One region of the Paenibacillus sp. 01T422 genome, then DNA from elsewhere that is predicted to be linked to it. Evidence: riboswitches for the same ligand, from Rfam matches in the RefSeq annotation. Region 1 holds a riboswitch; the other holds the start of a gene.
What was found. A riboswitch is a leader RNA that binds a small molecule or an ion and turns the genes downstream of it on or off. The one in region 1 is predicted to bind cyclic di-GMP.
Positions count from the first base shown of each region.

Region 2: linked by a shared signal. The riboswitch ahead of AC1DUA_RS17485 (hypothetical protein) and the one ahead of AC1DUA_RS01220 (PilZ domain-containing protein) in region 1 are both predicted to bind cyclic di-GMP.

Region 1 is NZ_JBFTQB010000009.1:9,349-14,839, forward strand. It holds gene AC1DUA_RS01195 (helix-turn-helix domain-containing protein) at 1-738, shown strand, start outside; gene AC1DUA_RS01200 (stalk domain-containing protein) at 1,259-2,125, shown strand; tRNA gene AC1DUA_RS01205 (tRNA-Arg) at 2,176-2,249, opposite strand; gene AC1DUA_RS01210 (hypothetical protein) at 2,433-2,579, opposite strand; gene tadA (tRNA adenosine(34) deaminase TadA) at 2,588-3,043, opposite strand; cyclic di-GMP riboswitch class I at 3,324-3,411, shown strand; gene AC1DUA_RS01220 (PilZ domain-containing protein) at 3,508-4,242, shown strand; gene ychF (redox-regulated ATPase YchF) at 4,321-5,421, shown strand; gene prfA (peptide chain release factor 1) at 5,454-5,491, shown strand, end outside.
Region 2 is NZ_JBFTQB010000295.1:1,109-6,599, forward strand. It holds partial or broken gene AC1DUA_RS17465 (type I polyketide synthase) at 1-949, shown strand, start outside; gene AC1DUA_RS17470 (flavin-containing monooxygenase) at 964-2,067, shown strand; gene AC1DUA_RS17475 (4'-phosphopantetheinyl transferase family protein) at 2,018-2,734, shown strand; gene AC1DUA_RS17480 (MDR family MFS transporter) at 2,886-4,112, shown strand; cyclic di-GMP riboswitch class I at 4,213-4,306, shown strand; gene AC1DUA_RS17485 (hypothetical protein) at 4,410-4,709, shown strand; partial or broken gene AC1DUA_RS17490 (exopolyphosphatase) at 4,844-5,491, shown strand, end outside.

The sequences.
Region 1 (5,491 bases):
CGCAGCTCCATCCGCTACCGGGATTTGAAAGCAGACCATCAAGTGCTTGATCTGGAGGAGATGCTCCCAAGCACTAATGACGATGTGCATTATCCGTTTGCTTTGGAGAAAGAGCTGATGCAAGCCATTCGTATGGGACAAAGCGAGCAATCGCTGAGCTTGATCGAGAGCTTCATTCATGAACTCGTGCGCCAGTCGAGCAAAGAAAAGATCCTCCAGGAAGGAGCGATGCAGGTTCTCGGTAGTATGCTGCATACCATGCTGGAGTCAGGCTTTAATCCGCATCATTTCTTCGAGGGCTATAATCTGTACGAACAATTGAATCAACTTCGGGAACCGGAGCAGATGGTGCGCTTTTTTCAGACGAAGGTTATATCCCCTTATATTGAAGGACTGAATGAATACCAGGACATCCATATGAAGCGGCTTGTGGAGCGTGTCACAGAGCGGATTCAGGAGCGTTTCATGAGCAGCGATATATCCTTGGAGGAATGCGCAGACGCTTTTAATACGACGACCTATGCGCTAAGCAAGGCATTCAAGCAAATCAATGGCGTGAATTTCATCGACTATTTGATCACTCTGCGTATGGATAAGGCCAAGAAACTGCTCGTCAGCACGGACCTCAAGGTTAATGAGATTGCTGAGCAGATTGGGTATCAACCATCGTATTTTATACGTCTTTTTCGAAAATATGAGAATATGACGCCGGGACAGTATCGGGACCGGATGAAATAGGGAGCCTGCCGCTTTTCATGCGAATAACCCTCCATATAGCGACTTCTTTTGTCGCGGAGGGATATATTTCACACCGAGACGCTGGCTATGCTGCACTTTATACAACATGAAATCGGTTTTTATCTAGCAATTGTCTGCTTCATTGCATTAAGTACACTCATTTTGACTACTACTCCTCCCTCTCCAAAACGTTGCACAAAGTACAACGGAACAGCAAACTGAAGGCTTACCTCAGTCTTTTTGTTGTACTTTGTGCAACATAGCATATGCTTTTTCCTGAGTACTACTGCTCAGTGCCCCTGCCTGCCAATTTGGGGATAACCCTCTCTCTTTTTCGTTGTTAATAACGTTCGAATAAGTCGGTATTTATGCTCATGTTAGTATCGCTGATTGACTAGGCGGTCCTTATTAACATGTGGATAGGTAGAAAAAATTGAATTTTTGCAGGAATTTTCTAGAAATATTAGAAATATTACAGGAGGCAATAACAAGCTAATTTGGGTCGGGGAGAAAATTTTTGATGAAAAAAAAGAAAGTAATTGTGTCTATGTTAGCCTTTTTCTGTTTGGCTGGTGTCGTCCATGCAGCAAGCCTTCATGGTGACTATATGGGGGCTCCGATCGTGAAAGTTTTATTCGGGGGGAAAGAACTTCAAGTTGAGGATGTGCCTGCTACTATACAAGATGGCAGAACTGTTGTGCCGCTGTACCTATTGAAACAAACCGGGGCATCGGTGACGTGGGATGCTGAGAAGTACACCGTTGATCTTGCATTCCCTCAAGTAAGGGAAGATACCGCAATGAAAGATTTTGCAGCTACTATTCCGTCATTAAATGAGAAAGCCAAAGAATATCAGGGCAAAAATGTCCAGCTTATCTATAATGAGTACGGCGTCTATTTAAAAGTAGATTTAGAAGTGTCAAATGATTCTAATGCAAATAACGATCATATCATTGCGCTCTCTGGTTTTTTGGTTAATTCACCTGTAGATTCAATGATAGTAAGCATTATTTATAATAACTTGGTTACAAACTTTGTTACAGTCAAACGATCAAATGCTGAGGAGTTCAGTAAGAGCAGTAAGGATTACCATGCAGGATACGATTTTATGAGGACTTGGAGCTCTCAGCGCGTAGACAGTACAACCGATTTATCTGTTCCCAATAAACCTCAACCAACTCCTACACCGCTGCCTGTGTCAAATTCGCCAGTTGCAGGTCCGAGATGTCAGGAGATCATTGCTCTTTATACAGCGCAGATACAGAATGAAGTAAATCAGTACAACGCAAATCTTAGTAATCATTCTGGTGCTATTATTGGCTATGTAGATAAACTAAAAGAAAATATGAAAAAAGCATTAAAAGAAAATGGTTGTCCGGAGGATTGAAAAAAACGCCAGTTAGCGGCTTATACCGTTAACTGGCGTTTTGTTGTATACGCGCCCGAGATGATTCGAACATCCGGCCTACAGTTTAGGAAACTGTTGCTCTATCCTGCTGAGCTACGGGCGCATGGCAAAGATTATGATAGCACGAAGCCTTATGTGGTGCAACCTTTTGAGTGGCAAGATTCAACGTGTAAGTGAATTTCGCTTAATGCATCGAGCGTTGGGGAACTACAGGGCGCTATTTGAGCTAAGAAAGCAGATTCCCTTGATCAAACGGAACTACAGGGTCCTATTTAGCCCAAATAGCTTACATGCAGGCTAGAAACGCTAAAATAGCGGACCACAGTTCCTCTTCCTCGCTAAAATGCTCAATATCCGGTGAATAGCGGCTTATAGTTCCCTCCCGTTCGCCGCAATAATGCGAGGCCACCGCCTGCCTACGCAGCTTGCTCACCCTCACGCTTATTCCTTGCCGCGCAGCTTCCGGAAAAACTGCGTCAGCATCGTCGCGCACTCCTCTTGCAGCACGCCGCTGACCACATCGACCCGGTGATTGAACCGGTCCTCCTGCAGCAAGTTCATCAACGTTCCCGCGCAGCCGGCCTTGGGATCGGTTGTGCCGTAGATCACTTGCGGAACGCGAGCTTGGACAATCGCACCGGCACACATCGGGCAAGGCTCTAACGTGACGTAGAGCTTACAGTCAAGCAAGCGCCACGCCTGCAAATGCTCGCTAGCCTGCTTAATAGCAATCATCTCAGCGTGAGCAAGAGGATCCAGCGTAGTTTCACGAAGATTGTAGCCGCGGCCGATGATTTGCCCTTGATAGACAACAACGGCACCAATAGGCACCTCTCGAATCGCTTCGGCTTTACGTGCTTCCTCTATAGCCGCTTTCATCCAAGGAATATGCTCCATATATTCATCCACAGGGGGACACCTCACTCAAAATAATCTTATCCACATGTGAACAAAGGATCGAACAAATATTCGTTGTTAACAACCTGTGGATAACAATGTGCATAACTCAAAAAGTTGTGGATATTTAATTCTTTAAACATTCATACAACAAATACCAGATGTATGCAAGAGATTTAGTTGATAATAGGGAAATCCATCCGTATAATGAGAGGTAACGTAGGTCTTTTAGACCATATAATAGGATATTGCACGACAAAGCATGACATTCATTCGCAGGGTTCGATAATGGCAAACTTGCTGAAAGGCAAGGACGCAAAGCCGAGGGTCTACGGTTCCGATGGAACTACGACAGCCTGGTTACCGAAAATCGATGCTTTTTTTAGGTTGAGGTAATAGGCTGTTCCCGGCAAAGGGGCAGTCTATTTTTTTATATGGAACGCGGGGGAGGGTTGATCAACAAAATGGTTAGCAAGCAAAAATCTGCTAAGTTTTATGGCAGCAAAGAAGGGTACGACGCTGATGTAATGATTGACAGCAAAGCGATGCTGAGCAAGGAAGATTTCGTAGCCACAGGCGTGTTGACCTACGCACTCGGTGACATCATTGAAGTGGAGCTGCCGGAATATCATGTATTTGCGCTGGGAGATAAGTGTAAAATGACGGTATACACGAAATCCGGGCTGTTTGTTATGGATACGACCGTTGTGGCCAAAGATCAAGGTTCGTTAATTGTCCTGAATCCTCCGGAAAACCGCAGGAAGTTTACGGAAAAGCGGGAGTTCCCTCGCGTAGATGTGAAGAATGAAGGGCTTCTTTTTGGACTTCAAGACAGAAATAAGAAACTGAAACATCAGTTTGAAACACCGATTCGATTCTCTATCAAAAATCTATCAGTCAATGGTTTAGGATTCACGATTAATGAAAATGTGATGCTTGAAAAAGTTATTCAAAAGAACTCTCAACTGGAAGTGGAGTTAATTTTGGGCTTTTTGGTGCCATGTACAATGGAAATTGTTCGGCAAGAAAAAACGAATGATGGCTATTATTACGGGGCCAGTTTTACCAGCATCCCCGAGGAAAAAACGAACGCGCTGCGCGGATTTATTTTAAAAAATCAGATTGAAACGTACTTCGTCCAGAAGCGGGAAAATGAAACGAAAAAAGCACTGGAAAAAAAGTCTGCGGCTAATCAGTAGCCTACAGGCTTTTTTTTGCGTTCCAAGTACTATATAATAAGAAGGATGATTTTCGAAAATTAAGGAGTTGTAACTACGATGGCTTTGAAAGCAGGTATCGTCGGTCTACCGAACGTAGGAAAATCGACATTGTTTAATGCAATTACACAGGCGGGGGCAGAATCTGCAAACTATCCGTTCTGTACGATAGATCCGAATGTTGGGGTAGTTGAAGTACCGGACGAGAGATTGCAGAAGCTGGTAGAGATGATTGTCCCTAAAAGCATTGTTCCGACAGCCTTTGAATTCGTTGATATTGCGGGTTTGGTGAAGGGCGCGAGCAAAGGCGAAGGGCTTGGAAATAAATTTTTGGCACATATTCGTGAAGTGGATGCCATTGTGCATGTTGTCCGTTGTTTTGAGGATGATAATATTACTCACGTTTCCGGTAAAGTAGACCCGATTGGCGATATCGAAACGATTAATCTCGAATTGATTTTGGCTGATATTGAGTCTGTTGAGAAAAAGATCGAGCGCTCCCGCAAAAACCTGAAAGGCGGCGACAAGAAAGTTGTTGCTGAGGTTGAGTGTCTGGAACGCATCAAGGAAGCTCTTTATAACGATCTGCCAGCGCGCAGTATTGATTTGAGCGATGATGAGAAGCTGCTCGTGCGCGATCTTCACTTGCTGACAATGAAGCCGGTTCTTTATGCGGCCAATGTGAGCGAAGACGAAGTATCCACAGCAGATGAGAATCCATTCGTCAAAATCGTTAAGGAGTACGCGGAGAAAGAAAACAACGAAGTTGTTTCGATCAGCGCGAAGGTAGAATCCGAGATTGCTGAGCTCGAAGAAGAAGAAAAAGCAATGTTCCTCGAAGAGTTGGGACTTCAAGAGTCCGGCTTGAATAGATTGATTAAAGCAGCTTATCGCAAGCTTGGCTTATATACGTATTTTACAGCTGGGGTGCAGGAAGTTAGAGCTTGGACGATCCGCAAAGGAACGAAAGCTCCCCAAGCGGCTGGCGTGATTCATACCGATTTCGAGCGTGGATTTATTCGTGCCGAGGTTGTATCTTATACGGATTTGGTAACAGCTGGCTCCATGAATGGCGCGAAGGAAAAAGGGCAAGTTCGTCTGGAAGGTAAAGAGTACGTGGTGAATGACGGCGACGTTATGCATTTCCGATTTAATGTTTAATTTATAAAAAATAAAGAAAGGAGTGATCCGTTATGTTGGATCGACTTCAGTCCGTAGTGGACCGCTATGA
Region 2 (5,491 bases), on a different contig from region 1:
AACCAATGCGCATATTGTTCTTGGCAGACCAGCGCAATCAGTACCAGAGCGTTCAGAAAATTCACCATTTTTATTTGTGCTGTCGGCTGCGAGAAAAGATGCTTTATCGGTTTTGGCTCAAAAATATGTAGATTGGTTGAAACTCACGAAAGAACCTGATCTTCTTGCAATTTGTTCAACTTTGCTGAAGGGCAGGAAACATCATGAACATAGGCTGGCTATTGCAGCAACATCCAAAGATACATTACTCGTTGAATTGCAAGCGTATGTGAGTGGCTATGACAGCAATCTTCAGAGTAAGAACCATGGACATGTGCTGTCTAATCCACCTGGGATTGTGTATTACTTTCCAGGGCATGACACAAGAAATGGCGATGAAATGAAGGAAGTATGGACTTGTGATGCGATTTTTCAGCAGTCATATTTTGTGGTGAGTCAATTGTATCGTCAATTGGCATCAGAGTCGTCGCAAGATCAAATGGAATGGCGAACCTTCGCGAAACAGTTTGCACATGCAGAGATGTTGCGAAGTTGGGGATTACGGCCGAACAGTTGCCTGGGCGAGGGAGTTGGCTGTTTAACTGCAATGGTGGTAGAAGGGGAAATGTCACTACCGGAAGCTATCGAACGGCTAGCCCGAGGGGATTATAATAGTCTAGTAAAATCTGAGGTAGAGAGCGCTCATGGGGACTTTGTATTATGCCTATCCTCTGCACCTGTTTGGTTCCCGCGAAAAGATGAATCTATGATTATTTGCAAATGCAGTGATGAACTTGGGAAACTGCAATTACAGTGTCAATTATTTATTAACGGTCTTTTTGTACCTGAACGCTCAGAACAAAAAAAACGATCGCATATGCTTCCTGGATACCCGTGGAATCATCATTCGTGCTGGAAGCCGCTAGGGAAAAATGAGGCGGAGTCGAATGGCATGACTTGTTTTTGTTAATTGGGGGAGTAGCATTGAAAAGAATAGATATCGTGGTGATTGGCGGCGGGCAAGCGGGTCTATCGACAGGTTATTATTTAAGTTCTGAGCAGCGGCAGTTTATCGTATTGGATCAAAGCCATGAAGTGGGATATTCATGGAGCAGCAGATATGACTCGTTAACGTTATTTACCCCTCGCATGTACAGCGGTTTGCCAGGTTTACCACTAGAGGGAGACCCATGGGGCTATCCAACAAAGGATGAGATGGCAGCTTATTTACAGCAGTATCAAGAGAAGTTTGCCATTCCGATTCAACTGGAAACAGAGGTAATAAGGCTAACTTACCAATTGGGGAGATTCCTCGTAACGACAAATAAAGGCTCATGGTTAGCCAAACAAGTCGTGGTGGCAGCAGGACCCTTTCAAACTCCATTCATTCCTCCGATCGCACACTCATTAAGTTCAGAAGTATTTCAAATACATACCGCCGACTATCATAATCCTGAAATGCTGCCACAACGTGGAGAAGTACTCGTAATCGGCGGTGGGAACTCCGGTGCGCAAATTGCGCTTGAGATTTCTCAGCAAAGGAAGGTTTATTTGTCAGTAGGTCATGACATTCAGTATTTGCCCTATCGTTTTCTTGGTAGAAGCCTTTTTTGGTGGTATGAGAGGATAGGACTCTTGCGGAAAAGCCCAAAGTCTTGGGTGGGGCGGCGATTCATTAAAAAGAAAGATCCACTTTATGGTTTTGAGCTTAAGAATGCGATCAGCAGCGGTAGCGTCAATTTATTAGCAAGGACGACAAATGCGAGCGAAAAGCAGATTTTTTTTGCCGGTGGCTCATCTCTGGAAGTGGGAACGATTATATGGGCTACCGGGTTTCGATCCGATTACCCCTGGCTTCATATTCCCGAGATTTTTAATAACAAGCAAATAGTCATTCATGAACGGGGAGTTACGTTAATTCCAGGGTTATATTTTGTAGGTCTACCTTGGCAGTCCTCCAGAGGGTCAGCATTAATAGGCTGGGTGCATCGGGATGCCAAATTCATCTGTCACATGATTACACAATACGGGGATCACTATGCAAATGAAGATTATAGCTACGAGGATTTGCCCTCACACGGGAGCTGACATTTGGCAGTTATTTTATTCACGTCTTGATGAAATAAGAAGAGCTAAGATTGACAAATGTCTGCAAAAAGATCAAAAGCAAAGAATGATCGTAGGGGATATGTTACTTCAATTTGTGCTGCGTCACGAGCTATGTAGGATTGAAAAAAGAAGACCAATCGTCACATATAGCCCACTAGGGAAGCCATCCCTGAGCGATTGGCCAGATCTTGCTTTTAATATTTCTCATTGCAGGGATTGGGTCACTATTGTCCTTGCTTCTTGTGAAGTGGGGATTGATGTTGAACAGCAAGATCCGCGTTTCTCTAGGTTGGAAGAATGTATCTTATCTCCTTCGGAACGGAGCGAGTATCGCACTATTCAAGATCATGAGGCTTATCTCTGTGAACGCTGGGTGATGAAAGAGAGCTTCACCAAGCTGATAGGTGTCGGACTTGGTTATCCATTTACAGAGGCTTCTTTTGATAAGTTCACAGCAAGTGAAGCCGTAAACATCTACGAAAATAAATGCTATTTTTGCAAAACCTTTGTGTTGGAAGAGCTGAGCAGCGATAAGTCGTATCATTTGGCGGTTTGCAGCGAGGCCTATAACTTCCCGGATGAGTTGACCATACTTTCTTTTGACAACTTAATAATATGGGCACTTGGTGCCGCGAAAAGTGTTTAAAACTGGCTTCCCGGTCTACTGCGGAGAGCCAGTTTTTTGTTCGACAAAAAAATATAATTAAGGACACGAACCGCCGGTTTTCGTGTATAATGAGTTCTTGATCTTATATTCTTAACCTTTGGTAAATTAACAGCAAGAGGAGTTCTGACAGATGAATCGATTACGTGGTTTTCTTGGTTCGTATCATCCGATTGTGCATACGTTGATTTTAGGAACAGTCATGGCCAGGGCGGCGTCTTCCATGAGTCTGCCTTTTCTGGCAATTTACTTAGCCAAACATACATCGATGAGTGCAGTAATGATTGGGGTCGTTATTGGAATGGGAGCCTTGGCAGGAACTGTCGGAGGCTTTATCGGCGGTAACTTATCGGATCGATTCGGTAGACGAATCATCATGTTGGCTGCTCTTTTTGGATGGGTGGTTGTGTTTGTAGGCTTTAGTATCGTGAAACTACCAGTTTTGTTCATGATGCTGAACATGCTTAACGGCTTGTGCCGATCCTTCTATGAACCGGTCTCGCAAGCGTTAATGGCGGATTTGACAGAGCCGGCGAAGCGGCTCAGTGTATTTTCAATGAGATACATGGCCATCAATGTCGGTGTTGCTGTAGGACCATTATTAGGTGCTTTTTTTGCAACGATGGACGGGTCATTACCATTTCTATTGACTGGAATTGTTTATTTTCTCTATGCAGTTACACTTTATGTTCTTCTCATCGTTTTTGGCATTAAGCAAATAGAAGGAGAGAAGAAAAAACCGGTCACTTTTGTCTCTGCATTGCGGGTCATCCAACGTGATGTGACGTTTCGCTACTATATTCTTGGTGGAATTATTGGAGCTATTGGCTACTCGCAAGTCATGGTGACACTATCGCAATATTTGGAACAGAATTTCACCGAAGGTGTGAGAATGTTCGCTGTCCTAATGAGCGTCAATGCAATCGTGGTCATTGCCATGCAGATACCTCTTACACGGATTTCTGATAAGTACTCGCCACTAGTAGCGATTATTTTTGGTAATTTGATGTTTGCGTTAGGGGATATCGGCTTTGCATTCTCGCATTCGTTAGTTCCAATGATTGTTTCTATGGCGATTTTTACTCTAGGTGAAATTTTAAACTACCCTGCGGCTAATATGCTGATTGATAAACTGGCACCCGAGCATATGCGTGGTACTTATTTTGGTGCACAAACCTTAACAAATTTAGGTCACTTTATGGGACCATGGGTGGGCGGTTTTCTGCTTGTAGCCTACGGGGGCACCACGCTTTATGTAGTCATAGCCTTTGTGACTCTTGCGGGCTCTCTCTTTTACTGGAAAGGCGCCAATAATCTACAAATACTTCTAAAAAATAGGTCGAAAAAAGAAATTTTTTGATGTATAATGAAAAATTAGTTCTTGCGAACTATACGATTTCAAAACGACTTCCCTTATTCTTGAGAGTGTAGTTATTTCTTGCAAAAGACTTCACAACACATCTCGACAATGGCAAAACTGACGAAAGCCAGTGACGCAAAGCTACAGGGGCTACCTTGTTCTTGAAATGGACTTGTTGCCWGCCAGCTGCCGAACGATTGGGTATTCAACTTAGAGCCCCTCCGATCGGTACACTATGGTGGGGTTTTTCTCTGTCATAACTCTCATAAACTATGGATAAAAGGAGGACCAAGCAGCATGCAGTCTGAATTACATGAAGAGCAAAAAGTAACATCACTTTGCGGCAATCATGTTGCCCGTTTGGTGCCATCCTCGGATGGACCAAAACTATTGATTAATTTAGAAGAATACGCACTTAATGAAGCATGTTGGGATGTAGAAATGTTTCAGGGGAGAAGCAACAGCATTTTGATTTTCTACTGGAAAGGTGAAGTTAAGCTTTCTGTGAAAATGCCTCCAATGCCTCAAATTGAAGCATTTATGACTAGGCTTTATCAAATTTTGACGTCCAAATTAAGAACGGTTCAGCCAATATAGGCGAACTGTTCTTTTTTTTACACCCGAAAAAGGCTGACGACAAAATGATTGTCACAAATCGACAGGTGCTGATATAATGGACACATAGTCATACATAGTTCTTAAGTACTATTCAGTGTAGGGGGATTTGCGTTATGCGATTAATTACGCGTTCGGATTTTGACGGTTTAGTATGCGCAATGCTTTTCAAGAAGCTAAACATGGTCGATGAAATGAAATTCGTTCATCCCAAAGATATGCAGGATGGTTTGATCGAGGTTACCGAGAACGATATTTTGGCGAATGTGCCTTATGTTTCAGGCTGCGGATTATGGTTTGATCACCACTCCAGCGAACTTGAGCGGATGGGCGAGAAGGTAGCATTCAAAGGGGAAGCCCGCATTGCACCAAGTGCAGCACGCGTCGTTTATGATTATTATGGAGGGCAAGAAACCTTCGGTGATATTGACGATATTATGCAAGGCGTAGATAAAGCGGATGCGGCACAATTTAGTAAAGAGGATATTTTGAACCCATCTGGTTGGGATTTATTGTCGTTCATCATGGATGCCCGGACGGGCTTAGGACGTTACCGGGACTACCGGATTAGCAATTATCAGCTTATGGAAGAACTTGTGGATCATTGCGCGGTGATGACGGTTGATCAAATTATGGAGCTTCCGGACGTGAAGGAACGGGTTGAGCGGTATTACGAACTGGATGCTCTGTACCGTGAAATGCTTGAAAAGCATACGCATACGGAAGGAAACGTGATCATTACGGATCTTCGTGACGTTGAAACG